2 regions of the Methylophilus sp. Q8 genome follow, and region 2 is predicted to be linked to the other one. Evidence: riboswitches for the same ligand, from Rfam matches in the RefSeq annotation. Region 2 holds a riboswitch; the other holds the start of a gene.

Region 1 (16,193 bases), 1.3 Mb from region 2:
GTCCCTGCCAATAAAGGGCTGGAGTTCTGGCGCGGAATCGGGTTTTTGCCGTAATTGTGACCCGCATAAAGCGTGGTACGGTTATCCCAGTTGTAAGCGACACCTGTCGCGACCACCCATTGGTCTTTCCAGTCGGCACCCATCGAGCTGCCATATATAGATTGCGCTGAGGCATTATTTGGTTTGGTGGCGCGCAGGGTGACGTCATTGATCGCATCGCCCCAGTTAAGCCAGTTGAGTTTGAATGACAGCAGCCAGTCATCTGTTGGCTTGAACGCCATTCCTACCGCCACTTCGCGTGGCAGGGCGAAGCCTTTGATTGAAGCATCGGCATACTTTACCTTGCCTAAGCCTGCGTCTGTGAAGTCAGCTGTCAGTGTACCGCCGGTCATTGGCAGCTCGGTTTTTTCGGTATAAGAGGCCGCCAGCGTCAGTGCTGGAGTCACACGATATTGCATGCCTAGTTTGAAGCCTGTACGCACTGCGGAGGCGCCCTCTAGTTTGTAACCAGCAAAGGGCACAGCACTCACTGAAGTGTTCGCAAAAAAGTCCTGTTCTATGCTCGCATAAACAATATTCAGGCTGGCCCCCAGAGAGAGCTTGTCCGTCACTTCACAGCCGATGCCGGGGATGATCTTGGCGATCCCAAACAGCGAGGACAAATCATCGCGATTGCCAAACGGCGTACGCAGGTTGTCGAACACGCCACCGGCGCCGCCTTGCGCGAACAAGCCTATACCGGCCGTACAAGGGGTATTTTCCAGCGGCCGCGCATAGCCACCACCACCAAGCAAGGTGTAGCGGTTGGACGCATGCTCTTCGTTGCGGGGGTCTTTGTGTACCAGGTCGGTGGTGCGCAGTACTGAGCCAAACATATCCAGCAATGGTGCTTTGATCTGCGTCAGCCCGGCCGGGTTGGTATTGAGTGCGCTGGTGTCACGCGCGACCGCCACGTCAGCACCGCCCATCAGGGTTGATTCGGCACCGAAGCCGATCAAGTTGATGCCGTTGGTGGCGTGCGCCGCAAGCCCGGTTGTTACCAAGGCGAGGGCGGTTGCGATGCGTAAGGTAGAAATATTAAAAGCAATCATGGCAGGTTTGTTCTTGTTCGTTAGGCGTACTGTCGCATAATTCGACAATTCTGTGTTGCGATAACAGCGCTCCAATCACATGGCTTTTTGGCCTTTTCGGCTATGCGAGAAACATTCACATGGTAGCTAAATTATCGATCAATGTGTTGTAAAAATATTCTTTAATAAAAACAATCAGTTGCTGCCTGTCAATTAAAATATATCAATATATTGTGTTTTGGATAATTGAAAAGCCATAGATATTGTTTTATAGTCGCATCCATACGGTATGCAGAAGAGACTCTTCTTCTGCGTTTAATAGGGAACCTGGTGCGTGAAGCCGCGCAGGAGTCATTAAGCCAGGGCTGCCCCCGCAACTGTGATTAGCGAGTTGTTTGCTGCCATTTAAGCCACTGAAGAGATTCGGGAAGGCGAAAGCAAATAATGACGACCTGAGAGCCAGGAGACCTGCCGTGAAATTTTTTCTTGTTAACGTTTGAGGCGGGGTGTCCTCGGCAGATGCAGTTGGTTAATGTTCGACACTAATTGCTAGTCTGACCTTTGAGCGGGTACATTTTTCATCGTGATGATGCGGTGGTATTGTGCCTGGCTTTGTGACCCCTCGCTTCCTGTACTGGGAGCCATCAATGTCAAAATACGAATCCATGCAGGCCACGAAAAGGGATGGCCGCAAGGAACCGATCAATCTCGATAAAATTCATCGGGTGATTGATTGGGCATCACAAGGCCTGAATAATGTGTCGGTCTCCCAGGTGGAGCTACGTTCGCATATTCAGTTTTATGATGGCATCCGTACTGACGACATTCATGAAACGATTATCAAATCCGCAGCCGACCTGATTTCTGAAGAAACACCGGATTATCAGTACCTGGCGGCGCGTTTGTCTATTTTTCACCTGCGCAAAATTGCCTATGGCCAGTTTGAGCCACCGCATTTGTTTAACCATGTGACCAACCTGACCGCGCTGGGTAAATATGACCAGCACCTGTTGCAGGATTACAGCCGCGAAGAGTTCGACGTACTGAATGCCACGATTGACCACTGGCGCGATATGAACTTCTCCTATGCCGCGGTCAAGCAGTTGGAAGGTAAATACCTGGTCCAGAACCGCGTGACCAAAAAGATCTACGAGAGCCCACAGTTCTTGTACATTTTGGTCGCCATGTGCCTGTTTGCCAACTACAAAGGCCAGGCACGTTTGGATTACATCAAGCGCTTTTACGATGCCGTATCTACCTTCAAGATCTCGCTGCCTACGCCGATCATGTCCGGCGTGCGTACGCCGACCCGTCAGTTCAGCTCTTGCGTGCTGATTGAGTGTGGCGACAGCCTGGACAGCATCAATGCCACTACCAGTGCGATTGTGAAATATGTGTCACAACGTGCTGGCATTGGCGTCAACGCGGGCCGTATCCGCGCGCTGGGCAGTGAAATTCGTGGCGGCGAAGCGCAGCATACTGGTTGCCTGCCGTTCTACAAGTTGTTCCAGTCTGCGGTGAAGTCCTGCTCACAGGGTGGTGTACGCGGCGGTGCTGCGACCTTGTTCTACCCGATCTGGCACCTCGAAGTTGAATCATTGCTGGTGCTCAAAAACAACCGTGGCGTCGAAGAAAACCGTGTGCGTCACCTCGACTACGGCGTGCAACTAAACCGCCTGATGTACCAACGCCTGATCAAGAGCCAGAACATCACCCTGTTCTCCCCGCACGACACCCCAGGCCTGTATGACGCCTTCTTTGCTGACCAGGATGAGTTTGAACGCCTGTACACGCAATATGAAGCCGATGACAGCATCCGCAAACGCACGATACCAGCGGTCGACCTGTTCTCACTCATGATGCAGGAGCGTGCCGGTACTGGCCGTATCTACATCCAGAACGTTGACCATTGCAACACGCATAGCCCGTTTGACCCAGCCGTGGCGCCTGTGCGCCAGTCTAACCTGTGCATGGAAATTGCACTGCCGACCAATCCACTCAACGACATCAATGACACCGAAGGCGAAATCGCCCTGTGTACCTTGTCTGCCTTTAACCTGGGCGCACTGGAATCGCTGGATGAGCTGGAGGGCCTGGCTGACCTAGTGGTACGTGCACTGGATGCCTTGCTGGAATATCAGGATTACCCGGTGAAAGCCGCCTTGAATGCGACTAACAAGCGCCGTTCACTGGGCGTGGGCGTGATCAACTACGCCTATTACCTGGCCAAAAATGGCACGAACTACACCAGCGACACTGCGCTAGGCCTGACACACCGTACTTTCGAGGCGATTCAGTTCTACCTGTTGAAAGCTTCTGTGCAGTTGGCGCGCGAATTTGGCCCATGTGGTGCGTTTAATGAAACCACCTACGCCAAAGGTATTTTACCGATTGATAGCTACAAGTCTGACCTCGATGCCGTATGCAGCGAGCCACTGTTGCTGGATTGGGAAAGCCTGCGTCAAGAGATTCAAAAAGATGGCCTGCGCAACTCAACACTGACAGCATTGATGCCATCAGAAACCTCCAGCCAGATTGCCAACGCCACCAATGGCATTGAGCCACCGCGCGGCCTGGTGTCTGTGAAGCAATCCAAAGACGGCATCCTGCGCCAGGTGGTGCCAGAGATCGACCGCCTGCGTGACCAGTACCAGTTGTTGTGGAAAATGCCGAACAACGAGGGTTACCTCAAGCTGGTGGGCATCATGCAGAAGTTTGTTGACCAGTCTATTTCTGCCAACACCAACTACGACCCAACCCGATTTGAAGGTGGCCGTGTGCCGATGAAGCAATTGTTGAAAGACTTGCTGCAAGTCTACAAACTGGGCATCAAAACGCTGTACTACCACAACACGCGCGATGGTGCGACTGAAGGTGGCACAGAGGCAGAAGATGACGGTTGTGCGAGCGGCGCCTGCAAAATTTAAAGAAACACTGACTCAGCGGCTACGCGGGTAAATTGCCAAGTTTAGAAGTTAATAGGTTGTGCGGTACTCGGAATCCTCATGTGCTTACGTGTACATTCCGGTTTCTGCGTGCCGTACGCCTTGCACTTTATCCCGCTCGCTCACTGATTCAATATTTCTTGCAGTGGGGTAATGAATATATTTTAAAAACAGTTTGAGAATAAATACTTAAACATTAGGAACACGGCCATGGCCTATAGCATCTTCACCAAAATCGACAACGAACAGTTAAAAGAACCCATGTTCTTTGGTCAGCCCGTTAACGTGGCACGTTATGACCAGCAGAAATACCCGGTATTCGAGCGGCTGATCGAGAAGCAACTGTCTTTCTTCTGGCGTCCGGAAGAAGTTGATGTGTCGCAGGATCGCGCAGACTATCAAGGCTTGCCCGAGCACGAAAAGCACATTTTTATCAGCAACCTCAAATACCAGACTTTGCTCGATTCGATTCAGGGCCGTAGTCCTAACGTCGCGCTGTTACCATTGGTGTCCTTGCCCGAGATTGAAACCTGGATTGAGACCTGGGCGTTTTCCGAGACCATCCACTCGCGTTCGTATACCCATATCATCCGTAACATCGTCAATGATCCTTCCGTGATGTTTGACGACATCGTGCGCAATGAAAACATTACCGCACGCGCCACCGATATTGCCCACTATTACGATGAGCTGATCCATCAGACCATGCTGTATTCACAGCTGGGCGAGGGCGAGCACATCATCAATGGCGAGCTCAAGTCAGTCAAACGGCGTGAGCTGAAAAAGCTGCTCTACCGTTGCCTGATGAGTGTCAATATCCTAGAAGCGATTCGTTTTTACGTCAGCTTTGCCTGCTCATTTGCCTTTGCCGAGCGCAAGGTGATGGAAGGCAACGCCAAAATTATTCGCCTGATTGCCCGTGATGAAGCCTTGCACCTCACCGGTACCCAGCACATGCTCAACATCATGCGCTCCGGGCAAGATGACCCAGAGTTCGCCGAGATTGCGACTGAATTGCATCAAGAATGCTTTGAGATGTTTAAAACCGCCGCCGAGCAGGAAAAACAATGGGCAGAATACCTGTTTAAAGATGGCTCCATGATTGGCCTCAATAAAGACATCCTGTGCCAATACGTGGAATACATCACCAATAGCCGCATGGCGTCGGTTGGCTTGCCACCGGCATTCCCTAATGCCAAAAACAACCCGATTCCATGGATCAACACCTGGCTAGCTTCAGATACGGTGCAAGTCGCGCCACAAGAGGTGGAATTAAGCTCCTACCTCATTGGTCAAATTGATTCTGAAGTGTCAGCAGACGACCTCAATGGTTTTGAACTGTAATAATAAATGGCTGCGCGGGTAAATTGCTGCGTTGTGCGGTGCTCGAAATCCTCATGTACGACATGTACATTGGTTTCGGCCGCTTCGCTTAACATCGCTATGCGAGTTAGCCTACACCGCAACACTTCGTTGGTTGTCCGGTTTCTGCGCTCCGTACGCCTTGCACTTTATCCCGCTCGCTCATTTATTTCTTTTTATAATTTATGATTAGCGTACGCAGCCAGCACAGCCGCTTTAGCCTGCTCCCGCAAGAAACCCTGCTCGAAGGCCTGGAACGCACCGGCCACGAAGTAGAGTACCAATGCCGGAGTGGTTATTGTGGCGCCTGCCGCGTACGCATGCTCGATGGCGAAGTCGATTACGTTGAATTGCCATTGGCCTTTATCGCCGCCGATGAAATCCTGCCATGCTGCTGCGTGCCCAAGTCTGATTTGTGGCTAGACTGCGAACTCCGGTTCGATTTGCAAAGCTCGCAATTGCAAGATGATATGTTCCCGGCACAGCAATCCCTGTTTGACGAAACCTTACCGTTTGCCGATACACCAGTGAAAAAGCTGCTGAGAAGAAGAGTGGTGAGAAACAACGTGCAGGCCAGCAACCTGCCATTGTTCTAATAAAAAAGGCGCTTGAAACCAAGCGCCTTTTTTAACATATTTAATTCATGCCGCAGCGTTAGGCCGCAACCATTGCATTTTCAGGTTCGGTGCCCGCGCACTTGAGTCCGCCACCAGGCTGCAACTCAAAATCTCGCAGCGCCAATACATCTGCCTAATCTTGGCGTCAGCCTCGTTACGCGACTTGCCAAAAATCTGCAGATTTTCCACCAGCACCCCATTCGCACTGCGAATGGTATACAAATATTTTCCAGACATATCCATCATTTTCAATGTCACCCCGATGATTTTTGATGCAAACGCATCATATTTATTATGATATATCGGTAACATATCAAAGTTTTTTAGGGTTGTATACATTGTAAAGATAGTATTTATATCGTTAATTCAATAATTTAAGCGGTTTTTTGCATAAAACACCTATAATTAACCTGCTAAGTTCACTTCCAAATAGCCGGATTGAAGGTCAGTGATTGACGATCCCGGCGCCAGATAACCTCATGTTGGCCGACTGCCAACCACCAGGTTTGTGTTTCAGGCCTGGGTTTATTCTCGGCGAATGCTTCTGGTGTTAAGACTGCCACACACCACGCTGTTTCTGGATGACGTACGGATTGATACAGAATGCAACCCAACGCAATTTCTCTCGCTACTTGTGCAAAGGCTTGTGTAGGGCCGTAATCGGTTTTATCTAACCAACTCGCATCTGCATCAAAGGGCGGTTTGCGTAAATCCACTGCTTGCGCCTTGAGCGCCACTTGAAATGCGGTATGTGCAACAGGTTCAATATGCGTCAGGGCGGGTGCATCCATTAGAAACCGCCAGCGCCAGTAACCGAGTTCAGCGGCTGCGGTTGCTACCGATTCCGCGCCATAAAACACACCAAGGTCATTTGCACCCCTAAATCGAGAGCCGCCTTTGCGCGTTGGGTAACGAAACGGGGTTGCCAACAGATAGTCCAGCTTTGCCGTCGTGTCAGGATAAGAGGGCTTGCTGTTATCGAGCAATGCTTCAAGAATATTCTGCTCAGCGGCGGTATCGACTACCTTCATGGTAGAAGCTACATGCTGTGCCTCCACCATACGCCAAGCCAAGCCCCGCCAGGCAAATGCCTCAGACGAGACCGCGTGAGGTGTCCAGGTAGTGTACGACACGCACCAAACCTTCTGTTTGTGTGATGAGTTCAATCGGACGCGCATTCAGCGCCAGGTTATTGTTGTTCAACCACACCCGCGCCGTTTCATCATTGCTTACTATCGAATCCAGTGAGCGGAATACGCGCATAAACAACAACGCAAAATCCCATTCTTTACGCTTCTGGTCAAGAATGTATTTGCCATCATACAGCCGCGTAATCGTCGCCGGACTCAAGCCAAGAATCGTCGCCAACATCGCCCGCGAAAGCTGTAATCGCTCGGCAGCACGGCCTACCGCTTTGCTTAATACATGCGCAGCATCGGGTTGAATCGCTGTTTCTTTGATTGCAGTTGTCATCATCTTCGCCATTTTTTTTGGAAATTATATTATTAAAATATTTCCATGGAAAGTATTTGTGCGATGAAAAGGTTATTGTATCTGTGGATAGCTATCTACTAAGATGCTAAAAGCATCGTTACAAGCGACGTCTTTTACGAATTTAAAGATTAGAATCTCTTGTGTTAAAGGCCTTAAAGCAGGAATTTTTAGATGACTAAATTTGACCAAGAGATGGGGTAGTTCAAAGCAGATTTTCTGGTTTCAGTCAAAAGGATAAAGTCTGGAGAAATTACACGTAGCACGTGGTTCGATGTTTCCTGTGTCGTCTCAGCCCGCAATTATGTGGAATTATCGCAAAGCGAAGCGGATTGATGCTTGTGTTGTTTTGCAAGACTTGCCCCCAACTGTGCAATATTAGGAAAAAAGCTTAGTGCCACTTAACAGTATTTTAAAAAAATGACATCGTTTAGAATAACTGAGAATACCAATTAATTTTAATAAAAAATAATTAGGAGTACATGAGATGGAGTTGGAACAAGCAATCAAATATGCTATTGATGGCAATGCACTACTTTTTCTTGGCTCTGGTTTTTCTGTTGATGCAATATCAATATCTGGTGAGCCGTTGCCTACTGGGAGAGCATTAGCAAAAAAACTATCCGGTAAGGTTGATGCTGAAGAAGAGACAGATGACTTAATGATTGCTTCTGATTCTTACATTCAAACCTTTGGAGAAAGCAAAACTGTTGAGTTGTTAGAGCAAGCCTTCAAGGTTAGAAACTTACTACCCCAGCACTTATCAGTCGCATCGCTACCTTGGAAAGCAATTTTTACCACCAACTATGACGATGTTGTTGAGATGGCTTACCGCGAAGCGGGCAAGTCAATTACTGCAATTACTCTCGATTTGGACGGAAATGACTTTACATCAAAGAGTTCTACTTGCGTTCACATAAATGGTTATATTGGGTCGTTAACTAAACAAGCATTAAAAACTAGTTTCAAATTAACAAACTACAGTTACTTGACAGAGGAGTTTAGCAAGTCAAATTGGTCATTCATTTTTCGACGTGAGCTTGAAGCTGCTAAGACAATAATTTTTATAGGCTACTCTTTGTATGACATTGATATAGCTAGAATCTTGAATGAGGATGAGTCACTGAGACAGAAGATTATTTTTATTGAACATAAGGGAAAAGATCCAGAGAAATTAAAAAAGTCTGTTCAAGCTAAATTTGGCAATGTGTTGCCAATTGGAGCAGAAGCTTTTTGGGATAGGTGTAAAGAGATTGAGAAAAGCTATGAAAAGCAAGAGTATTCCCATGAACTCATTTCATTAAGCCGTTTCAATCCTCAGCTTTTACAGAATCATATTCGAGACACAAACTTTTGGTCACTCCTATTATATGGCGCTTATGACTCCAATTTAATTTATACATCCATAATTGCTAACGAACCATACTTCATCCAGAGAAAACAGTGTGCAAAAATTGCTGATTTGATTCAGTTGGATATCAGAGCTGTTTTTGTCTTAGGTGATTTGGGTAATGGTAAGACAATGTCAATGATTGGTGCCGCATGTGTTTTATTTCGACAAGGATACGACATTTACTTTCTCGAAGATGATGTTAGCTTTCATCCCGAGGATATTAGTTATGTCGCTTCTAGTCAGAAAAAAACTATAATTTTTATTGAAAACTATATTCGACATCTTGATGCTCTAAAAACACTTCTGCTTAAGTCTAATGAGAGCATCAAAGTGATTTGCAGTGCCAGAACTACTCTTCATGAAGTAAACACGCATCATCTAACTGAGCTACTTCCGAACCAAGATTACAGTGAGGTATTAATTGATAAAATTGAGAGTGAAGACATCATAGAGATATCGAACTTACTAAGTTCGCATAAGGTATGGGGAGATAGGGACTCTTGGGGCGATGAAAGAAAAATCAGACATATCAGGCATCAATGTAATGAAGAGTTTAGTAGCTTATTACTGGATGTAGTTCGGTCACCAGACATTCAAAAAAGATTCTCAAGTATTTTTTCTGTTTTTAAAGAGAAAAGTGATGTTGGAAGAGTATTTCTTACTGCGGCGACTCTGGCAATTTTGGGCTATGAGAACCCAAAGACTAGTATTATTTCTGAATTAACAAATTCTAATTTTGTTTTTTCGAGTCAATTCAAGAATAATGATGCAGTACTTCAAATCGCAAATATAAGCGGTGGGCAGGTTGTTCCAAGATCTTCAGTTATTGCGAAGTACTCAATGACACACTTTAGTGATGCATCATTTGTTATAGATAATTTAATTGATATAACTATTCGAGCGCACGAGCTTGGCAGCCATATCTCTTCGCAAGGTCAAATTTACTTCAGAATTTATAGGGATCTTGTAACTTTTAGCGTGTTGCAGCCCATGATTCCTGAGAAAAAGCGTAGAGAGTCACTAATAAGGTTTTATGAGGCATTAAAGAATTTATCGTCTGCAAAAAATCATCCGCACTTTTGGCTTCAATATGCTATTGCCAGACTTTCGATGGATACTTTAGAGGATGCAAGGATTGCAAAGTCCTATCTTGAAGCCGCTTACTCTCATGCAAGAAAACGTGATAACTATCATACTAGGCATTTAGACAATGTCAGCGCTCGTTACCATCTAACAATGGCTAGATACCTTAGTGATTCTATTGGAATAATGGAGAATATAATTGCTGCGATAGGTTTGCTTTCAAAAGAGTTGCGAATAGAAAAAACTGATGCACCTTATAAAGTATCAAGGCTTTTTTCTAAAGTCTTCAATGACAAAAAAAATGTACTCACAGAAAAAGAGATAACGTTCATTAGACAGTTTATGCAGTCAGTAATTGATGCGGCTGAAAAACTTCCAGAAAACATTAGAAGTCGAGTATCTGTGAAAGAGTCAATACGAGAAATTACTGAATCTTTAAATGTCTAATGAAGTGAACCAATAAGTCTGGTTATTTATTAAGAGGAAGCAAATCCACAAATTATGCGATTCACGTTATTTTGACTTATGTTTGGTGCAGATCGTTTTGCTGGATGTAAAAACTTCGAGGTCAGGTCTTGCAAAACGACACTCTATCCTTGGTCTGCAGCTTAAATAGGTTATCAACCCATTTGATTGGTATGCGTCAATCTGCTGAATTTAATCGACAGTTTTATATAAACGATTCTGCTGTATGTAGCTGAATACCTGCTGCGGTATTTCAGTGATAATAGTGTCGTCATTTCGACTTAACTGCTCACGAATGAGCGTAGAGGAAATATCTGGTGGGGTAAGCGGCAGAAAGCTGATCAGGCCGCTTGCTTGCGCTGTAAATGTCTCTAGCGCTGCTGCGATATCTACTAACTTACCCTCATGTTCTGGATGCAAGAATAAGGTTTTTTCGCGATCTGCGCGGTGTACGACCAATATATGGCAATAGTCTAATAACTCTAACCAGCGATGCCAGGTGGGTAGTTTTTGGTAACTGTCTTGGCCCATGATCAGGCAGAGTGCCTGGCTTGGAAAGCGGTGGCGCAATAGGTGCAGGGTTTCTATGGTGTACGAAGTGCCTTGGCGGTCTAGTTCGCAGGTATCGAGCACGAATTGCGGGCGGTCTTGTATCGCTAGTTGCACCATCGCGGCGCGGTGTTGTGCTGTGACGGCGGGGGTTTCTTTATGCGGTGGCACGGCAGCGGGAATAACGCGTATTTGTGTGCAGTGCAGGGTGTCGAGCACGGTTTGCGCGAGCACCAAATGTCCGTTGTGGATAGGATTGAAAGTCCCGCCAAAAATGCCTATGAGTTCCATTTCAGCCATTCTTTGGGCGCATCGCGGCGTTGCGCGGTGCTCGAAAACTCGCTGTACTCATGTGTACTATCTCGTTTCCTGCGCTCCGTGCGCCTTGCGCTGCATCCCAAATAATGGCTGAAAGCGACATTAAGCGCGTACGTGGCCGTCACCTAGTACAACATATTTTAACGACGTTAATCCATCTAAACCAACCGGGCCGCGTGCATGCAGTTTGTCGGTCGAAATGCCGATTTCTGCGCCAAAGCCGTATTCAAAGCCATCTGCAAAACGGGTAGAGGCGTTGACCATGACGCTGCTGGAATCGACCTCGCGCAGGAACTGGCGCGCTTTGGTGTAGTTTTCGGTGACAATCGCTTCGGTGTGCTGGCTGGAGTATTTGTTGATGTGTTCAATCGCTTCGTCCACGCCACTAACCACCTTGCACGAAATAATCGAAGCCAGGTATTCGGTGTAATAGTCTTCTTCAGTCGCGGCAATGGCTTGTGGCACGATGGCGCGCGTTTCTTCACAGCCGCGGATTTCCACGCCTTTGCTAATCAGCATCTCGGCCAGTGTTGGTAGGGCGGTTTTTGCAATGCTGCGTGCGACCAGTAATGATTCGGCCGTGTTGCAGGTGCCCAGGCGCTGTGTTTTTGAGTTTTCCAGAATGCGCACGGCTTTGTCTAAATCTGCTTCGTCGTCCACATACACGTGGCAGTTGCCATCCAGGTGTTTGATGACTGGAATGCGTGCATCGTTGCTGATGCGCTCGATGAGGCCTTTGCCACCGCGTGGCACGATGACATCGACATATTGTTTCATGGTGATGAGTTCACCCACGGCCGCGCGGTCTGTGGTTTCAACCACCAGCACGGCGGCTTGTGGCAAGCCTGCTTGTTGCAGGCCTTGATGCACGAGCTTGGCCAGCGCCTGGTTGCAATGGATGGCCTCAGAGCCACCACGCAGAATGCAGGCGTTACCGGATTTGATGCATAAGCCAGCAGCATCGACGGTCACATTTGGACGTGCTTCGTAAATAATGCCGATGACGCCCAGTGGCACACGCATCTGGCCGATCTGAATGCCGGAAGGGCGGTATTTGAAGTTGCTCATTTCGCCAATCGGGTCTGGCAGGCTGGCGATTTGTTCCAGGCCTTCGGCCATGGTCGCGACTGATTTCTCACTCAAGGCCAGACGATCAAGCATGGCGGCTTCCATGCCGTTGGCTTTGGCTGCTTCCAGGTCTTGCTGGTTGGCGGCCAGTAGCGCTTTTTCGTGCTGGCGGATCAGGGCGGCGATATTACGCAGGGCCTGATTCTTGGTGTTGGTGTCGGCTTTTGCCATCAAACGGGAAGCGGCACGTGCCTGCTCACCCAGTTGTTTCATGTAATTTTGAATGTCCATAACCATCATTCTATCTTAAAACCTTAACGAGACCGTGCTGCGGCAGATCTGGCGGATTTATTCGCCGCCATACGCGCAATGCCACTACATAAGCGCGACAGCTCCAGCCAGGCATCGCCATCCCCTACGCCTTTTGCCATGCGGTCTATATCTGACAATTTCTGCAAAGCAGCTTCGATATGTTTTTGCGGTAAAAATTCCAATGCGCGTTTAACCAGTGTCTGGCGATCACCGAATAACCTGGCCTGGCTTAAGGCAGCCTGCACGGCCTGGCCATTTTGCATGGCGAGCCGCACTTGCAATAAGGGGCGGAATAACCACACCAGCGGGTTCATCACGGCGACGGCAGTTTCGCCTTCTTCACGCAGGCCTTCAATAATGCGTAACACGCGACTTTGGTCGCCTTGCAACATGGCTTCGCCGAGTTGCGAGACATCAAAGCGTGCCACATTTAACACACATTGCCGGATGGCATCTTCAGAGAGTGGGCCGGGCGGATAGAGCAAGCCCAGCTTCTGGATTTCCTGGTGCGCAGCCAGTAAATTACCTTCTACCTGCTCGGCAATAAAGCGGCGTGAGGTTTCATCCGCTGTTTGCTGCTGCATGGCCAGGCGTTGCGCAATCCATTCTGGCAGTTGCGGCAGTGGCACCTGGTTGAGCACCAGCAATACGCCGTGTTGTAATAAGGCTTCATACCAGGCGCTGCTGGTCATGTCGCGATCAGGCGCGGGCAGGGTGATGATAATGGTGGTATCAGCAGCGGGCAATTCAGCCACTTGCTGCAAGGCCTTAGCGCCTTCGACGCCGGGTTTGCCGGTAGGAATGTTGATTTCGAGAATGCGTTGCTCGGCAAACAGCGAGAAACTTTGCAAAAACTGGCTGACTTGCGCCCAGTTGAAATAGCGCTCTACGGTAAAGCTGGCACGTTCTTGCGCCCCGTGCTGGCGGGCAGCCGCACGAATCTGGTCGATGGCTTCAGTGATGGAGAGTGGCTCGTCACCCGCCAACACAAACAAATGCTGTTTTGGCGGCAGGTGTTGAGCCAGTTGCGCAGCCTGTATGCGCATGTTTATTGCGCTTTTTTCAGGGCAGACAAGCGGCGCATAATGCCGTTGAGCACGTCTGTTTGCATGCTGTCACTGAGTAGTTTTTGTTCAGCTTGTTTCGCCAACAAGTTTGCATCGTTGTAGGTATAGTCGCGACGGCCTTCCATGATGATAGGCAAGGTCCAGGTAGCGTCGCTGGCGAGTTTTGTGCGGTATTGCACGCGGTAGTAGAGTTCATACTCTCGCACCACACCGGTACCGCTCAGCGACAGAATGCGCTGTTCGTTTTCTTCTTTGAGCAGTTCCAGTTGCAATTCGGCATCTTCAGCATCGGTGACGATTTTAATACCTTGTTCTATCAGTGCTTTTTTGAGTGCCGTATTAATCTGGGTAGTGCCTTTGATTTGCACGGTTTGAAACGCAATTGGCGAAGGTTGGCGTAAATGAAAGCCGCAAGCAGTGAGCATGACCGACAGGGTCAGCACGCTAAACCAGTAAGCCAGATGTCTATGCTTGAGTATGTGCAGCAACGTTCGCTCCTTGCGCTAGGCAACCACAATATTAATCAGTTTGTTAGGCACCACAATGATTTTTTTCACGCTGCCTTCATTGAGGAATTTTTGTACAAAGTCCTGATTAACGGCAGTTGCTTCAATTTGCTCTTTGGCCATGCTTTTTGGGATGCTGATGCTGCCGCGCAGTTTGCCATTTACTTGCACCACATACTCGACTTCGTCTTGCACCAGCGCTGCGTTGGCTGGTTCAGGCCATTTTGCTGTGAGGATATCGGTACCCAGTTTCAGGTTTTGCCACATAACTTGCGTCACGTGTGGCGCAATCGGCGATAGCACGCGCAACAGGATGCTGTAACCTTCATACGCCACGGCTTGCCAGTCTTTCTCGGCTTCTTTTTGCACTTTTTCCAGCGTGTTGAGGATCTTCATACAGGCCGATGCCACGGTGTTGAATTGCAGTTTTGCCAGGTCAACATTGGCTTGTTTCAACACGGTGTGGATTTCGCGTCTGTGATTGGCCAGTTCGCCGATCAGTTTATTTGGCAAGTCGGCTGGCTGGATTTGTGATAAGGCATAGCCAAAGTTCCACACACGCTTCAAGAAGCGATGTGAGCCTTCAACGCCGCTATCTGACCATTCCAGCGTCTGTTCCGGTGGCGCGGCAAACATCATAAAGAAGCGTGCAGTATCGGCGCCGTATTGTTCGATCAGCGATTGCGGGTCGACGCCGTTGCGCTTGGATTTGGACATAGTGCCTATGCCTTGATAGTCAATGGCAGAGCCATCTTTAATCAATTTGGCACCGGTCACTTTACCGTTGGTGTCTTGCACCAGTTCGACTTCTTCTGGAGCGAAGTACTCAATGCCACCTTTGGCCGTGCGGCGCGAGAAAATATGGTTAAGTACCATGCCTTGCGTCAGCAGGTTGGCAAACGGCTCGTCATAATTCACCAGGCCTAGGTCACGCATGACCTTGCTCCAGAAACGTGAATACAGCAGGTGCAGAATCGCATGCTCAATGCCGCCAATATATTGGTCGACGGGCATCCAGTGGTTAGTCTGTGCGTCCACCATGGCATCATTGCTAAAGCCTGACGCATAACGCGCGTAATACCAGCTGGAGTCGACAAAGGTATCCATGGTGTCGGTTTCGCGCTTGGCTGGCTGGCCGCATTTAGGGCAAGCGCAGTTCAGAAAGTCTTCGCGTTTATTGAGCGGATTGCCTGAGCCATCCGGCACACAGTCTTCCGGAAGTTTGACCGGTAGCTGGTCATCCGGCACTGGTACATCGCCACAACTGTCGCAGTGCACGATTGGAATCGGGCAACCCCAGTAGCGCTGACGGGAGACACCCCAGTCGCGCAGGCGCCAGTTGGTTTGTTTGCCGCCCAGGTTCTTCTCGGCCAGGTCAGCGGCCACAGCATCCACGGCTTGGGTGTAACCCAGGTCATTGTATTTGCCTGAATGGATGCATACGCCTTTGGCTTTGTCGCCGTACCATTCTTGCCAGGCACTCAAATCAAAACTTTGGTCGACCACACTGATCACTTGTTTGATCGGCAGGCTATATTTTTTGGCAAAACCAAAATCACGCTCGTCATGCGCTGGCACAGCCATCACGGCGCCTTCGCCGTAGGTCATCAGTACATAATTACCAACCCACACTGGCACCTGTTCGCCGGTAATCGGGTGCGCAACGGTCAGGCCGGTGTCCATGCCTTCTTTTTCCATGGTGGCCATGTCGGCTTCCATGACGGAGCCTTGCTTGCATTTTTCAATGAAAGCTTGCAGCGCTGGATTGTTTTGCGCGGCATGTGTCGCTAATGGATGCTCGGCAGCGACGGCGCAGAAAGTCACGCCCATAATGGTGTCGGCACGGGTGGTGAATACCCACAGTTTGCCGTCGTCAATCAGCTGGTCATCATTATTTTTGATGGTATGCGTAAAGGCAAAACGCACGCCTACGCTCTTGCCTATCCA
Region 2 (16,193 bases):
GTTTGAGTTGTGTCACTTGCTGCTGGTCGCCAGAATAACTGCGGGCAATGATTGCAATTTTTTGCTGCGCCAGCTGCTCACGCGCCGCAATAAAATCCACTGTGGTTGCCAGTTGCTTATGATCAGCCTCGATCAAGGTGGCATACAGCAAACTGCCGCGAATCTGGTAGAGATCGGCTTCTAAGGCGAGTGCCGCGTTGGCCACGGCAAACGGCTGCTCATAGAGCTTGCGTGTAGTTTGGTGCATCTCACGCATGCTGGAAAAATAAATCCACACAAACAGCAATACGCCGACAAAAGCAATCAGGAACCCGGCGACCAGAATATACAACACGGCATTTTTACGCTGTCTGTTCATTAAGCTGCTCTATGTGAATAATGCGCCTGGAATTAGGTGGTTGCCCTGATCAAGCCAGCCATTACTTTGCCAGCAATGCCGAAATATACGCCCACTCTTTGGGATCGACAGGTGTAATCGACAAGCGGTTCCCTTTTTGCAAAGTACGCATATTGGCCAGTTCTGGCGCTTCGCGCATTTCCTTCAAACTCAGCAACCGCGTTTTACGTACCAGTTTGACATCCACATTCACCCAGCGCGGATTTTCCGGCGTGGATTTTGGATCAAAGTATTTATGGCCTTCAACAAACTGGAACTTATCCGGGTAAGCCAACTGGCTGACTTCACAGAGGCCGACAATGCCGGGCGTCTCGCAATTGGAATGGTAAAACAGCACGCCATCCCCCAACTTCATCTGGTCACGCATAAAATTACGTGCCTGGTAATTGCGTACCCCATACCAATCCACCGTCTGGTTCGGGAACCCTGCCAAATCATCAATAGAAACGTCCGAGGGCTCGGATTTCATCAACCAGTAACGCGCCATGCCTGAAAACCTTCTTATGTCCAACAAATGTCAGTATCATAAACCAAGTTACAGTACAGCTGACAATCATGGCAAAAAACGTTCTTGGCACCCTACTCATTCCCTGCAGCATGCGCCCAATCACCGGCTTTGTGCGTGATGGTTGTTGTGGATTCCACCCCGAAGACCTCGGCAGGCATACCGTATGTGCAGAAATGACCGATGAATTTCTGGCATTCTCACAGGCACAAGGCAATGATTTATCGACGCCCATGCCAGAGTATGGGTTTCCGGGCCTGAAAGCAGGCGACCGCTGGTGTTTGTGTGCAAGGCGCTGGTTAGACGCCAGTGAAGCTGGCTATGCGCCACCGGTGATTCTGGAATCTTGTGATGAAAGTTGCCTGGAAGTGGTCAGCCTGGCCGACCTGATGTATCACGCGTTGCGATAAGCAGATCAGCCAAACATGTGTTTGCCGCCAGGCGGTTAAATAGCTGGGCGCTGGCTGCGACGCGCAAACACCAACATCAAGCCAGCGAAAAGCAACCCAGCTTGCGCAGGCTCTGGTACAGGCGTAATCGCAGATAACATGCGCTGCCCCAGATACTCGTGGACGACGGTCGTCATATGCAAATCATCCCAAAAAAGATACTTATCAGGATCAGCACAAACAGCGGCACCGTCATAACAAGCATCCGTTAAATTGGTAATCCCGTTGCTCACAGCCAAGGCCATGCCGTTTTCCAACTCAGTTTTGGTATCAAAATAAGTCACACGGGCAGAGCTCGGCAGACCTAATCCTGAAAGTCCCGCAACCAGATAATCGTTATAGTCCCTGGTGTAATCCTCCAAAAACTGAACTACCCCGGCAGAGGCCCCATTAAAACGCGGTGCATCCACCACAGCAGGCAAGCCCAGCACGAGAAAATCGGTCGCGCCTTTGCTATGCAACAATGCCACCATATCAATCATATTTTGCGCGGAATCGTGCGCCGAGAAGGTTTCAATGCCATTACCGCCGCCATCCAGCACGTACAAATGTCCTGCATCAACCGATGGCAAGCTACCCAGGTAGCTCGTCATAAACGTGAGCATATCCGCTGTGGTTGCACCGCCAACCGCAAAATTCTGGAAACTGGCTGGGGCATTCAATCCGAGCCCGGTGGCCAGATACTCAACCGCCGTTGGGCCATTGGTAAAACGGTAATTGCTATACGGCGCATCCGTCAGGCCCGCCCCAAACAGCTTGTAATAGCTGACCACTGCCGTATCTTCATTGCCACCATCAAAAAGACTATCGCCAATCGCAGTGATGCCGGTATAAGCAAACACCTGCGGGGAAAACAATACCAATGCAAAAAACCAGAAAAATAGCTTGCGCATGACTTCCTCCCTGAATCTAATTGTTAATTTATATGAAACAACTAGATTCTTGACCAATCAAATAAAGATTGCAACAGAAATATTTCATGCAGCAACTATCTGCAAGCATCACCATTGGGAGAGCGTTGGATAAGCAATGTGAAAGGGGTGGGGAATGATGTGCTAAGGGGTTACCTGAGCCGTGCATCCTGAACCAAGAAAGTTCAGGTGGTAACAGCCTAAGGAACATTAGGTTCGCACGCCAAGGGGGTTTTAAAAAACCACCCAACTTAGTGCGATCTCACAGCACCTGATGAGCCGAAACCTATAACAAAGACTAGTTCAAGGAATTTTAGACTCAGGCAACGCCTTAGCACACCGTTTTTATGATACGCCATTTCAAAAAAATGACGATGAAAATTTTGTGAAATGAAGCGGATTACAACAATTTGTGCTGGCCGGATAATACATCATCTATTTGCTGCTGCATGGTAGAAATACGTTTTTTTACGTCTCCCACATCCACACCGCCGCTACGCGTATTCAACAACTCATGCGTAATATTGAGTGCCGCCATAATGGCAATCCGCTCCACGCTGACCATTTTGCCAACATCACGAATTTCGCGCATTTTACCATCCAGGTAGCCCACGGCCTGCAGCAAACTGTCGCGTTCTTCATCGGTACAGGTCACGCTCATCGCGCGGCCCATGATTTCGATATCAATCGGATTACTTGCCATGATTAACGACCTTCCTCAGGCAATGCCGACAATAATCGCTCTAACTGAACGCTGGCTTGCGTCATATTCAGCTTCAACGATTGAGACTCCTGATGCAGCCGTGTGACCTCCTGACGTAACTCCACATTTTCGTCACGCAGTTGTCCGCACAAAGCAATCAGCTTCGTCACACGCTCTTCAAGACTTTTTAAATCGGCATCCATCAGCCCATTATCTTTTAAAAAAATGAGTGTGGTCAATAGCTAAGCGCATTTTTTCAAAGTAAATTAACAATTTGAGCACTCCTGCCGAATACAGGCCGACTGGCAAAAAAGCACGCTTTAGACTAGAATGGCGCCCAGTTGTCAGGTGCCTTTGCTGTATTTCTACAGGCTAAGGTGAAACTGGGAAACAGGTGCGTGAACCTACATTCACAACTCCTGTGCTGCCCCCGCAACGGTAAGCAAGTGCGGGTCTATCCATATGCCACTGAGTTCAAACTTGGGAAGGCGATAGATCAAAACTTGCAAGCCCGGAGACCGGCCTCGCAACCAACCATTTGCAATACCGCGGGGTGACGGTGTCTGATGATGTATTGGCTTTGCTGTTCAACACGCAAAGCCTTCATTCATTATCCCTACCCCCAAGTATTGATAGACAAACCACATGCGGGGACGCATGTGATACAGGGATAAGATAATGAAAAAAGTCATTCTTAAAGGCCTTATTGGTCTTTCTTTAAGCGAAATCGCCTGCGCCGCAGACACTGCAACGCTAGACGAAGTCATCGTGACCGCGACACGCACGCCTCAACAACAGGAATCAGTCATTGCCGATGTGTCTGTCATTAATGCAGAAGAAATCAAACGTGGCGGCCAAAGTACGCTGATTGAATTATTGCAACGCCAACCTGGCATTGAAATCACCAACAATGGTGGCGCAGGCAAAACCTCAGGCGTCTTCATGCGAGGCACCAACACGGGCCATACGCTGGTATTAATCGACGGCGTACGTGTGCAGTCTGCCACAGCAGGCACAACAACCCTTGAAAACATACCGATTCAACAGATCGACCGCATTGAAATTGTCCGTGGACCAGCAACTAGCCTATATGGTCAAGATGCAATCGGCGGCGTCATCCAGATTTTCACTAAAAAAGGCGTAGATGGCTTCAAACCTTATGCAAACCTGGGTTTTGGTACTTACGATACCACTCTGGCAGAAGCTGGATTGCGCGGTAAACAAAACGATACGGCTTATGCACTCAATGTATCGGCGAACAAAACCAACGGTTTTTCTTCACTGGACACCAGCAACCCGAACCTGAATGACAAAGACGGTTATCGCAATCTTGCCGTAACTGGTAATCTGTCTCATAAAATTGCAGAAGGCCATGAAGTCGGCTTAACCTTGATGCATAGCAAGGGGAGAACCCGCTTCGACAATAGCTACAACCTCGATCCATCATCAGCATTCAATCCTGCCTTTTCTGATTACGCCAACTTGCAACAAGATGTCTACTCTCTATTCAGTAAAAATCAAATCCTGAATAATTGGCACTCAACAGTGCGCATCAGCCAAGGCATTGATGAGACTGTGAACTACGCAGCATTAGGCCCCTTTACTAGCGAAAGCAGGAGCTTGTTCAGAACCAAACAGGATCAATTCAACTGGCAAAATGACATTACCCTTCCTCTTGGGACATTGACATTGATGTACGATAAATTGATCGACAGAGTCAACTCAACAACGGATTTTGACAAAACCAGGCGCACAAATGAAGGCTATGTAGCCAGCTATGTAGCGAATATCGGAGCACACAGCTTTCAAGCCAGTGCTCGCGAAGACCATAATTCCAGTTTTGGTAACAATGTCACTGGTGGCTTAGGCTATGGGTACAATATTAACGATCAATGGCGTGTCACCGGGAGCTATGGTTCTGCATTCAAGGCACCAACGTTTAATGACTTGTACTATCCAGGCTACTCCAACCCCAATCTGAAACCTGAAAAATCAGACAATTTAGAGGCCAGCCTACGGTACCGCGACGACACATTCAATGCATCCCTGACAGCCTACGAAAATAAGATCCGCAATTTAATTGTCCTCGGGTCTCTTCCTGAGAATATCAACAAAGCCACCATTCAAGGTATCACGCTGGCTGCCAGCAACCGCTGGGATAATTTGGACGTGGGCGGTAGTGTAGACATTCAATCTCCGCGTGATGATGAAACCGATAAACTGCTACGCCGTCGCGCCAATCGTCATGGCCAAATGCACCTTGGCTACTCTTTGCAGGACTGGCGATTTGGTGCTGAAATGGTAGCGTCTTCAGCTCGCTACGAGGATGCGGCCAATACCTTACGCATGAGCGGTTACACACTCTTCAACATGACGGCTCAATACAAAGTCAATCGTGACTGGACTGTGCAAGCACGAGCAAATAATATTTTTGATAAACACTATTATCTAGCAATAGACGGAAACGGCTTTGCCTACAATACCCCAGGGGCAAACTTGTTCGTCAACATCCGTTACGAACCTCAGTAATGCGCACTCTGCATCACTAAAACCAATGAATACGACTACCAATTCACACTGAGTCTGCTCCGTGTGAATTGGATACGCATGCGAGAATCACAAATGAAAAGAACAATCAAAAAACAACTCTATTTTGCAGGCATCCTCCTAAGCCTGCCTGGCTATGTACTTGCCGCAGATAACACCCCCTCATTAGATGAGGTGGTGGTCACCTCAAGTAGAACACCACAATCTACCAAAACAGTCACTGGCGACATCACCGTGATCGATAGCGAAGAAATCAAGAGGCTGCAGGGCGGCTCTCTTGCAGATTTATTGAGGCTTCAACCTGGTGTGCAAACCCTGACCAATGGCGGCATGGGCACGAGTAGTAACATCGCCCTGCGCGGCACCAATGATAATCAGCTGATTGTCTTAGTGGATGGCGTGCGGATTAATTCCGCCACCACAGGCACCACTGCTTTTGAAAACATCCCGCTTGCACTCATTGAGCGCATCGAGATTTTACGCAGCCCTGCGTCTAGTCTCTATGGCTCAGATGCTATCGGTGGCGTTATTCAAATTTTCACCAAGCGAGGCAAAGGCAATAAAACCCATATTTACGGTAGTGCCGGTGCAGGCAGCTATGATTCATACAGTGGTAATGCTGGCTTTGACACGAGCTACCAAGCTCTAAAGTTTGGCGCACAGATCAGCAACTACGACACGCGTGGTATTTCTGCACTCAAACACCCGCCAAAATTGGCCGATCAAGATAGGGATGGCTATAACAACTTTAGTAGCTCGTCTTATGCAGACCTTGAGTTTTCACCAGGCCATTCATTGGGCATACACTATTTAGAAAGCAGTGGTCAAAACCAATACGATGGCGGCAGTGCATTCAGCAAATCTGAGCGCCACCAACAAGGATATGGGATTGCACTCAAAAATGCGCTCACCGAACATTGGAACAGTAAATTAGAGTACAGCGTTGGCCGTGACAGCTTATTTAACGTTAGCAACCCAACCTCTAATAGCAATATTGATACGGAACAACGTCAACTCTCTTGGCAGCATGATTACAGCTTATCCCATGGCACACTGACCTTTGCGTATGACAGGCTGGAGCAAGATGTGGTGACAAAATCTAATGGCAAGCAGACCTTAGATAGAAGCCGCAATAATGATGCGTTCGTATTAGGGTATACAGCCAATTATGAGGCACATAGTGCTCAGCTTTCATTGCGTGAGGACCATAACAGCCAGTTTGGCAATTTCACAACGGGAGGGATCGGTTACGGTTATGACCTCTCTTCAGCATGGCGATTGACAGCACAATACGGCTCATCATTCAGAGCACCAACGTTTAATCAGCTGTATGCTGCTAGCTTTGGTAATGCCGACTTACCTTCAGAAAAAGCTGACAATATTGAGGCCAGCGCCCGTTACCAAAGTCAAACATTCCAGGCGAAACTGACGGTATTTGATAACCATATTCGTAACTTTATTCAAACCTTCAGAGCCGGTTGCCCGAACGGAACCGCTACCTGTGCAGCAAACGCTGGCAAAGTGGAAATTCAGGGGGCGACACTAGAGAGCAAGTTTTCGATCGATGAATACTGGCAGTTAAGTGGGAACTTAACGATACAGTCGCCTCGCGTAGACGCCACCGACAGACTATTGGCGCGTCGTGCGCAACGTTACGGCAATCTGGTTTTACAATATTCAGACGGCCCTTGGGACTGGTCAACAGAGCTAACTGCATCCTCAAATCGTGACGATTATGATAAAAGCATCAGGCTTAATCTGAGCGGTTACGCATTACTAAATAGCACCTTGGCATACCGCATCAATCCACAATGGAAGCTACAAGCGCGCGCCAATAACATTCTAGATAAAAACTACGTGTTAGCCGCTGCATCCTCTACGGTGGATTACAACACTATGGGCACAAATGTATTCGTGAGCCTGAATTACGACATGCAGTAAGCTGAACGGTGGATTTTGCCCAAGCCTAAAGGAATTGGGCTAAAATTCACCCCTTGTGATTAATCTTATTTTTTGGAGTCGTTGGCATGCCAAGTAAAATTTCAACTCAATCGCTGGCAATTGCATTTGTCATTGCACTGATGGTCATCGTGACACGCGGTCATCATTTCGCTTCGATCGATTTTTTGCCTAGCGCCTCTTACGCTGCATTTTTTATTGCTGGTTATTACCTGCGTTCGACTATCGTATTTGTGACGCTGCTGGCACTGTGTGCTGGCCTGGATATGGCGGCAGTTACCTGGGGCGGCGTCAGCAATTTCTGTGTGACGCCAGCTTACGGTTTCTTATTACCGGCTTACGGTACCGTGTGGCTGGCAGGCCGCTGGACAGCCAGCAATACCACCTGGGCACTGAGCAGCCTGTTGAAGCTGACAGGCGTGGTGGTAGTGGCTTCAGCTGTGGCTGAATTGTTCTCCAGCGGTGGTTTCTACTTCTTTGGTGGCCGTTACCCAGACCCAACCCTGGTTGAGTTTGTGCCACGCCTGGTCAAATACTTCCCTAAACAGCTGGAAGCGATTGCGTTCTGGGTGGTAGTGGCACTGATCGCGCATGTGGTGTTTGGCCTGGCCAAGCGCTCTGTCCGCGAAAACGCTTAAGTTTACGCGCCATCATGGAAACCAACGACCGCGACAGCCGCCACAAGGCGCGCATGATCCGCAAAAAAGCGGTCATTGATGAAAAAATCGAGCAGGCCGATCAGGAAAAAGGCCTGCTTCTCATCCTCACCGGCAACGGCAAAGGCAAAAGCTCTTCCGCCTTTGGCATGGTTGCCAGGTCACTGGGCCACGGCATGCGTGTCGGCGTCGCCCAATTTATCAAAGGTCGCTCAGATACCGGTGAAGAAGCCTTTTTCCGCCAGCATCCAGCTGTCACTTGGCATGTGCTGGGCGAAGGATTTACCTGGAACACGCAAGACCGCCAGCGCGACACTGAAACCGCGATGCGCGGCTGGCAGATTGTGGCGCAGATGCTGCAAGACCCAGCGATCAATCTCGTTGTGCTGGATGAACTCACCTACACCTTCAAATACGGTTACCTGGACGAACAAATGGTGCTGGATGCCATCGCCAACCGCCCACCCATGCAGCATGTGGTGATCACTGGTCGTGGTGCGTCAGAAGCCTTGAGAAACGCTGCCGACACGGTATCTGAACTCATGGACGTCAAACATGCCTGGCGCGCAGGTATCAAAGCCCAGGCCGGGATAGACCTGTAATGCAATCCCCAGCAGCAAGCTGCCATGCCATGTTGATGGCGGCCCCGGCGTCGGGGCAAGGCAAGACACTGACCACGGCCGCATTGGCGCGCATTTACCGCAATCGTGGCCTGCGCGTGCAAGCATTTAAATGTGGCCCGGATTTTATCGATGGCATGATACTCGAAGCCGCCACCGGCAAACCGGTGTACAACCTCGATCTCGGCATGTGTGGTGAAGCGGATGCGCAGCGTTTGCTGTATCAGGCGGCACAAGACAATGACGTGATTTTGCTCGAAGGCGTGATGGGGTTGTATGATGGTAAACCCTCATGCGCCGATATTGCCGAGCGCTTTGGTATCCCGGTCGCACTGGTGCTCAATGCCAAAGCTATGGCACAAACCGCTGCCGCGATCGCCTATGGACTATACAGCTTCCGGCCTGCGCTGCAGCGCGCGGGCGTCATTGCCAACCAGGTCGGCAGCGACGGCCATGCCAAGATGATTAAAGAAGCATTGCCAGCGGATATCCCCTGGCTGGGCGCCATGAAATACGACGCGCAACTGAGTTTGCCAGAGCGTCATCTGGGCTTGCACCTGGCACAGGAAATCACGGATATTGACCAGCGCATAGAAGCCGCTGCGCAACTACTGGGACAAGATATGCCATTGCCTCCGGCAGTGCATTTTGCGGCACCAGAACAGCAAGCTATCACGCCATTGCTACAAGGCAAAACGATTGCCGTGGCCAAAGATGCGGCTTTCTGTTTCACCTACCAGGCCAACCTTGATTTGCTCACAACACTGGGGGCAAACATTACTTTTTTCTCACCGTTGCATGATGCACAATTACCGGCAGCCGATGCCTACTGGCTACCTGGCGGTTACCCGGAATTGCATCTGGCGCAACTACAACACAATCACAGCATGCGCGAAAGCTTGCATGCAACCGCCGTGGTAGGAAAACCCATCCTGGCAGAATGTGGTGGCATGCTCGCACTGGGCGAACGCTTGAATGGTCAGCCCGTGTTTGGTTTACTGCCGGGTCACAGCGAAATTCAACCCAAACTGCAAGGCCTCGGCACGCAACACGCAACGTTTCCGGTGACGAACGATGGCGAAGCAACCATAGGCGCGCACACTTTCCACTATGGCCGTTTTGAGACTGACTTGCCGGTGATTGCACAAGGCAAAGGCAAATACGGTGCGGGTGAAGCGGTCTACCGCCACCAAAGCATCACAGCCAGCTTTTTGCATTTTTACTTCCCATCCAATCCGTCCCTGGCGGCACAGTTTTTCCTGTCATGAGTTTCGCCTATCCGGATGCCGACAAAGCGGCCATTTATAAAGTGATTGCCGAGCGGCGCGATATGCGGCATTTTTTGCCGACACCTATCGCTCCCGAGTTATTGCAAAAATTGTTGCAAGCCGCCCATCACGCGCCCAGTGTGGGCCTGATGCAGCCGTGGCGCTTTATCCGCATCAGTGATACCACATTACGCAAGGCCACCCACGCACTGGTCGATGAAGAACGCAAGCAGACAGCGCAAGCCATCGGCGAGGTTGAAAACACGGCGCGCATGGCCGAGTTTATGCGGCTTAAAGTCGAAGGCATTCTGGACTGTGGCGAATTACTGGTAGCCACTTTGTGTGACCAGCGGGAAAAATATATTTTTGGCCGCCGTACGCTGCCGGAGATGGACCTGGCCTCAGTCAGCTGTGCCATTCAGAACCTGTGGTTGGCCGCACGTGCCGAAGGTATAGGCATGGGCTGGGTCAGCTTGTTTGACCCGCAAAAACTGGCGCAATTGCTGGGCCTACCTGCGGACGCCAAACCGGTAGCGATTTTGTGCCTGGGTTATGTGAATGCCTTTTACAAATCGCCCATGCTGGTAGAAGAAGGCTGGGCCACTGAAAAGCCACTCAGCGACATGCTGATGGAAAATGGCTGGCAACCACAAGGCAACACACAGCCATGAAGCGCTGGCCACAACGCATTGTCTGCCTGACCACGGAAACGGTGGAAGTCCTTTATTTGCTGGGCGAACAAGACCGCATTGTCGGTATTTCCGGCTTTACCACGCGCCCGGCCATTGCCCGCAAAGAGAAGCCAAAAATCAGCGCTTTCACCAGCGCCAATATCGAGAAAGTTCTGGCACTGCAACCTGACCTGGTACTGTGCTTCTCCAACTTGCAGGCTGACATTGCTGCTTCGCTGATTAAAGCCGGTTGCCAGGTGCATGTGTTTAACCAGCGCAGCCTGGATGAGACTCTGCAAATGATATTGACCGTCGGCGATTTAGTCGGCGCAAGTGACAAAGCGAAGCAACTGGTAGAAAGTTATCAGGCGCAACTGGACGCGGCACGCCAACAAGCGTCCAGTTGGCCACGCAAACCCAAAGTATACTTTGAAGAATGGGACGAGCCCATGATGTGCAGCATCCGCTGGGCGGCTGAGCTGATTGAGGCGGCGGGCGGCGAGGATTGCTTTCCCGAACTCAGCCAGTTCCATAGTGCCAAAGACCGGCAGGTCAACGCAGAACAAGTACTGGCCAGACAGCCGGACATTATCATCGGCTCCTGGTGTGGCAAAAAATTCCAGCCGGAAAAAGTAAAAGCACGACCAGGCTGGCAAGCCATCCCGGCCATCCAGCATGGTCATCTGTACGAAATCAAGTCGGTCGATATCTTGCAGCCCGGGCCTGCGCTGTTTACCGAGGGCCTGGCGCAACTGCAAACCATCATTCAACACTGGCAACAGCAAGGGAGTCACGCATGACTACGCACCTGATTTTAGGCGGAGCACGCAGCGGTAAAAGCGCGTATGCCGAGCGCTTGGCCTCGGCACTTGAATGTCCGGTGACCTACATTGCCACCGCGCAAGTCTATGACGACGAATTTGCAAAACGTGTGGAACATCATAAAACCCGCCGTCCACCATATTGGGGATTAGTCGAAGCGCCATTTAACCTGGGGCAGACACTGCTGGATAACGATGCACCAGAGACTTGCCTGATTGTGGATTGCCTGACTTTATGGCTGGCACAGTGCATTTGTCCGGATTGCGATAAACCAGAGCGGCTGGACTGGCAGGCAGAAAAGCAGGCTTTGCTGAACGCCCTGCCGCAATTGCAAGCCCACGTATTTTTAGTCAGCAACGAGGTCGGCATGGGTATTGTGCCGCTGGGAGAAATCAACCGCCAGTTCCAGGATGAACAAGGCCGCTTGAACCAGCATGTGGCGGCTATCGCGGATCAAGTCAGTTTTATTGCCGCAGGCTTGCCGTTAAAGCTTAAATAACAAGAAAGCACCCGTATGAAAAAGTTTTCCCTAGCCCTGATCGTTTTAGTGACCGCTTTGGCGGCCGAGGCCCATGTGCCGTTTTTAAAACCCAACCAGTTCAACGTCACACATCATCGCCTGACGATTGAATCTGCGTTTACCGAGTTTCCGTTCCAGGCTGACTTTGCTATGGACTCGCCGAACTTTACCATCACCTCACCACAAGGCGTGACGGCAGCGATCAAACCCATCGCCAAAACCAAGGCGGCCGTGTATCTGGAACCGGAATTAAAAGAAGAAGGCACTTATCGTATCAGTACGGGGCAAAGAGTCGGCCCAATATACAAGGCAGTAGAAACTGCCGATAAAAAGCTATATTTTGCCGCCGATATGAAGCGTGTGACGGGCAAACCTACCACCATGAATTATTACAGTTATGCCGACACCTATATTTTCAAAGGCCAGCAAAAGTATGTAGCCAAGCCGTTTAATAAAGGCCTGGAAATCATCCCGCTGGCGTCACCCAATGGTTTGTTACTTGGTGGAGAGTTGAATTTCCGCGTGTTGGAGAATGGTAAGCCGGTGCCTAATGCGCGTATTATTGTGGTGACGGATAACGAGCACTTTATCAAGCACAGGATTGAAGATCTGTACGATCTCGACAATGTGAGAGCCTCTAATATTCACGCGAATGAACAAGGTGAGTTTAGCTTCCACCCACAAAAAGCCGGGCTGAATTTCCTGTTTGTCACTGTGCATCACCAACTCAATGAGCAATTATGGGAAAGCCAGAATGCCTCTTTGACGCTGGAAGTGAATTTACCGCCAGACACTCAAGGCAAGCCTTAGGCACTCGCTGACTTAGAAAGGAATTCTGTATGGCAAGCTCGACATTTGAACTCAAAGGCGAATATATCGCGCTATGTGATTTGCTTAAACTGGAAGGCGTGGCCGACAGTGGTGGCCAGGGCAAGTCTATGGTCGCCGAAGGGTTGATCAAGGTAGATGGTGCCATTGAGCGCAGAAAAACCGCCAAAATCCGCGCCGGGCAAGTGGTGCAGGCGTTTGAGCAAACCATCAAGGTGGTTGCGGGTTAACCTGGCGTAAAGCCTTGGGGCAAGTAAGGCGCAAGGGCTGACCAGTTGAAGTGCTGCTCTACACTATCTGCCAGTTTTTCCAGGCTCTGCTCGCGCAATTGCGTGTAATCGTAAGCCACTTGTTCAGACACCCCGGCCCATTGCAACCAGGCGGCGCAGGCTTGTGGATGATCAAACAAGCCATGAATATAACTGCCAGCGACCTGGCCATCTGTTGACCGTGCGCCTTCTGCCATACCGTCGATCAGGTGTGCAGGATGCTGCAAGGCAGGGCCGCGGCTCACCCCCATATGAATCTCATAGCCTTGTACCATCGCCTCGGCAAAAGCTAATTTGCCAGAAACTTGCTTGAGTTGCTTGTGGGTTTCCAACGTTGTTTCCATGGCCAGCCAGCCCAGGCCAGCGCTACTGCCCGCCTCGCCTTCAATCGCCAATGGATCATGTAAAGCCTGGCCCAGCATCTGGAAGCCACCGCAAATGCCCAGCACTTTGCCGCCATAACGTAAATGCCGCGCAATGACGGCTTCCCAGCCATGCTCACGTAACGCAGCCAGATCGCCGCGTACATTCTTGCTACCAGGCAGGATAATTAAATCAGCCGCGGGCACAGGCTCATTCAAACGCACAAACTTGAGGTTTACTTGCGGGTGCAGGCGCAAGGCATCAAAGTCGGTATGGTTAGCGATATGCGGCAATATGGGCACAACAATCGTCAACTGAACATCTGCTTTTTTAATATTGCTTTTTGCAACCGCATCTTCAGCTTCCAGATGCAAGTCATGCATATATGGCAACACGCCTATCACCGGCTTCCCGGTGCGTTGTTCCAGCCAATCCAGCCCAGGTTGCAGCAAGGCGATATCACCGCGGAATTTATTAATGACAAAACCGACCACCCTGGCCTGTTCGCTCTCGGACAATAGCGCCAGTGTGCCGACCAGGTGTGCAAATACACCACCTTTATCAATATCTGCTACTAGGATCACCGGGCAATCGACCGCTTCGGCAAAGCCCATATTGGCAATATCGTTGGCGCGCAGGTTAATCTCGGCCGGGCTACCCGCCCCCTCCACCACGATGCAGCCATACTGCTGCTGCAAGCGCTGGTAAGATTGCAGCACGGCCTGCATCGCGGTTTTCTTGTAGTCGTGGTAAGTGCTCGCTTCCTGATTGCCCACCACCTGGCCATGAATAATCACCTGGCAGCCAGTGTCTGAATTAGGCTTGAGTAAGACCGGGTTCATATCGATATGCGGTGGCAATCCGCAGGCCATGGCCTGCACCGCCTGCGCGCGGCCAATCTCGCCGCCATCTTCAGTCACCGCGGCGTTGAGCGCCATGTTTTGCGGTTTGAATGGCACCACCGCCACCCCGCTGCGGTACAATACACGGCACAATCCAGCCACCAGCGTACTTTTACCGGCATCCGATGTGGTGCCCTGAACCATCAATGTTTTCACTGCCTGTTTATCCATGTCCCGATTATCTCACACTCGCCCTGCTTGCCTGTGGCGCGGTGCTGCTTGATTTCTGGCTGGGCGAACCCCGGCGCTGGCACCCGTTAGTCGGGTTTGGCTGGCTCGCCACCCAAGTTGAAAAACGATTGAACCCTTTAGCAAGACAAGCACAAGGCAGCCAATATCTCAGCGGCGTGTTGGGCCTCTGCCTGGCCGTATTGCCAATTGTCCTGAGCAGCGTTCTGCTCATGCAACTTTCATTCTGGCTGGCATTATCACTACACCTTTACCTACTGTATTTCGCCATCGGCCACCGCAGCCTGCGCCAGCATGGCCTGGCCGTTTATCAAGCCTTACAGACCGGCCAGTTTCAACAGGCACAGCGCGCCACCTCATATATGGTCAGCCGCGATGTGGAAGCAATAGAACCCGTCAGCGCCACCATTGAATCCGTGCTGGAAAACGGCAACGACAGTGTGTTTGGCGCGCTGTTCTGGTTTTTTGTCGCAGGTGGCCCCGGCGCACTGGCTTACCGCCTGGTGAACACGCTGGATGCCATGTGGGGCTACCGCACACCTCGTTATTTCTATTTTGGCTGGGCCGCCGCACGGCTGGATGATGTGCTCAACTATATTCCGGCCCGCCTGACGGCAATGACTTACGCCTTGCTTGGCCATACCACACTCGCATGGCAGTCCTGGAGAGCGCAGGCGCCGTTCTGGGATAGCCCGAACGCGGGCCCCGTCATGTCCGCAGGCGCGGGCGCACTTAATGTGCAATTGGGCGGGCGCGCCCGCTATCACGGCGAGTGGCATGACCGCCCACGACTGGGCACGCTCACAACACCGATTGCTGAAGATATTACCAGAGCGTTGCAGTTGGTAAGTAACGGTATGCTGAGCTGGCTGATCGTGGCTGTATTGATTGGAGCGTCGGCCTATGCTTGAGCACGGCGGTAATTTGCAGCAAGCCGCGCAGCAATACGGTCGCCCACTCACGGACTGGCTGGATGTATCAACCGGCATCAATCCGCAACACTACCCGATTCCGGCATTGGCCCCCGCGCTGTTTCAACGCTTGCCGCCAGCCACCGACACCCTGCATGTGGCCGCGCGCACGTATTATGGTTGCCAGCATGTGTTGGCCTGCGCAGGCTCACAGGCTGCCTTGCAACTATTGCCGACCTTGCGCGCGCCTTGCCGCGTCGCCATGCCGCGCACCATGTATCAGGAGCATGCACATGCCTGGCAACGCGCAGGACACCAGGTACAGTTTTTTGAGCAAACACCTGATAGCGACACGCTAAACCAGTCCGACGTATTGCTGGTGTGCAACCCTAACAACCCGACCGGACATGTATATCACCCTGACACGTTATTAGACTGGCATGCGCAACTGGTTGCCCGTGGCGGCTGGTTGGTGGTAGACGAGGCATTTATGGATAGCACGCCGCAGCACAGCCTCGCCAGCCATACCGGGCAGGCAGGTTTATGGGTATTGCGTTCACTAGGGAAGTTTTTTGGTCTGGCGGGCCTGAGAGTGGGCTTTTTACTGGGCGAACCCACAGCCCTGGCGCACGTGGAATCATTACTCGGCCCTTGGACCATCACAGGCCCCAGCCAAATGGTTGCCAGCCAGGCGCTGGCTGAC

What was found. Region 2 has a riboswitch for cobalamin ahead of GQ52_RS03585 (TonB-dependent receptor domain-containing protein). Riboswitches for the same ligand answer to the same signal wherever they lie in the genome.
Region 1: linked by a shared signal. The riboswitch ahead of nrdA (class 1a ribonucleoside-diphosphate reductase subunit alpha) and the one ahead of GQ52_RS03585 (TonB-dependent receptor domain-containing protein) in region 2 are both predicted to bind cobalamin.

What each region holds. Positions count from the first base shown of each region.
Region 1 is NZ_JUHE01000001.1:2,004,591-2,020,783, forward strand. Features, by position in the region: gene GQ52_RS09680 (OmpP1/FadL family transporter) at 1-1,091, opposite strand, end outside; cobalamin riboswitch at 1,339-1,561, shown strand; gene nrdA (class 1a ribonucleoside-diphosphate reductase subunit alpha) at 1,718-3,997, shown strand; gene nrdB (class Ia ribonucleoside-diphosphate reductase subunit beta) at 4,226-5,359, shown strand; gene yfaE (class I ribonucleotide reductase maintenance protein YfaE) at 5,563-5,973, shown strand; gene GQ52_RS09700 (hypothetical protein) at 6,019-6,231, opposite strand; gene GQ52_RS09705 (RES family NAD+ phosphorylase) at 6,414-7,127, opposite strand; gene GQ52_RS09710 (antitoxin Xre-like helix-turn-helix domain-containing protein) at 7,087-7,470, opposite strand; gene GQ52_RS09715 (SIR2 family protein) at 7,973-10,408, shown strand; gene nadD (nicotinate-nucleotide adenylyltransferase) at 10,619-11,266, opposite strand; gene GQ52_RS09725 (glutamate-5-semialdehyde dehydrogenase) at 11,396-12,652, opposite strand; gene holA (DNA polymerase III subunit delta) at 12,676-13,719, opposite strand; gene lptE (LPS assembly lipoprotein LptE) at 13,722-14,228, opposite strand; gene leuS (leucine--tRNA ligase) at 14,244-16,193, opposite strand, start outside.
Region 2 is NZ_JUHE01000001.1:701,507-717,699, forward strand. Features, by position in the region: gene GQ52_RS03555 (diguanylate cyclase) at 1-358, opposite strand, end outside; gene GQ52_RS03560 (EVE domain-containing protein) at 420-884, opposite strand; gene GQ52_RS03565 (DUF2237 family protein) at 953-1,312, shown strand; gene GQ52_RS03570 (SGNH/GDSL hydrolase family protein) at 1,348-2,244, opposite strand; gene GQ52_RS03575 (cell division protein ZapA) at 2,663-2,965, opposite strand; gene GQ52_RS03580 (hypothetical protein) at 2,968-3,204, opposite strand; cobalamin riboswitch at 3,295-3,507, shown strand; gene GQ52_RS03585 (TonB-dependent receptor domain-containing protein) at 3,644-5,494, shown strand; gene GQ52_RS03590 (TonB-dependent receptor domain-containing protein) at 5,588-7,453, shown strand; gene GQ52_RS03595 (hypothetical protein) at 7,540-8,109, shown strand; gene cobO (cob(I)yrinic acid a,c-diamide adenosyltransferase) at 8,124-8,729, shown strand; gene GQ52_RS03605 (cobyrinate a,c-diamide synthase) at 8,729-10,015, shown strand; gene bluB (5,6-dimethylbenzimidazole synthase) at 10,012-10,686, shown strand; gene GQ52_RS03615 (cobalamin-binding protein) at 10,683-11,486, shown strand; gene cobU (bifunctional adenosylcobinamide kinase/adenosylcobinamide-phosphate guanylyltransferase) at 11,483-12,007, shown strand; gene GQ52_RS03625 (DUF4198 domain-containing protein) at 12,023-12,838, shown strand; gene GQ52_RS03630 (RNA-binding S4 domain-containing protein) at 12,868-13,086, shown strand; gene GQ52_RS03635 (cobyric acid synthase) at 13,083-14,534, opposite strand; gene cbiB (adenosylcobinamide-phosphate synthase CbiB) at 14,537-15,490, shown strand; gene cobD (threonine-phosphate decarboxylase CobD) at 15,483-16,193, shown strand, end outside.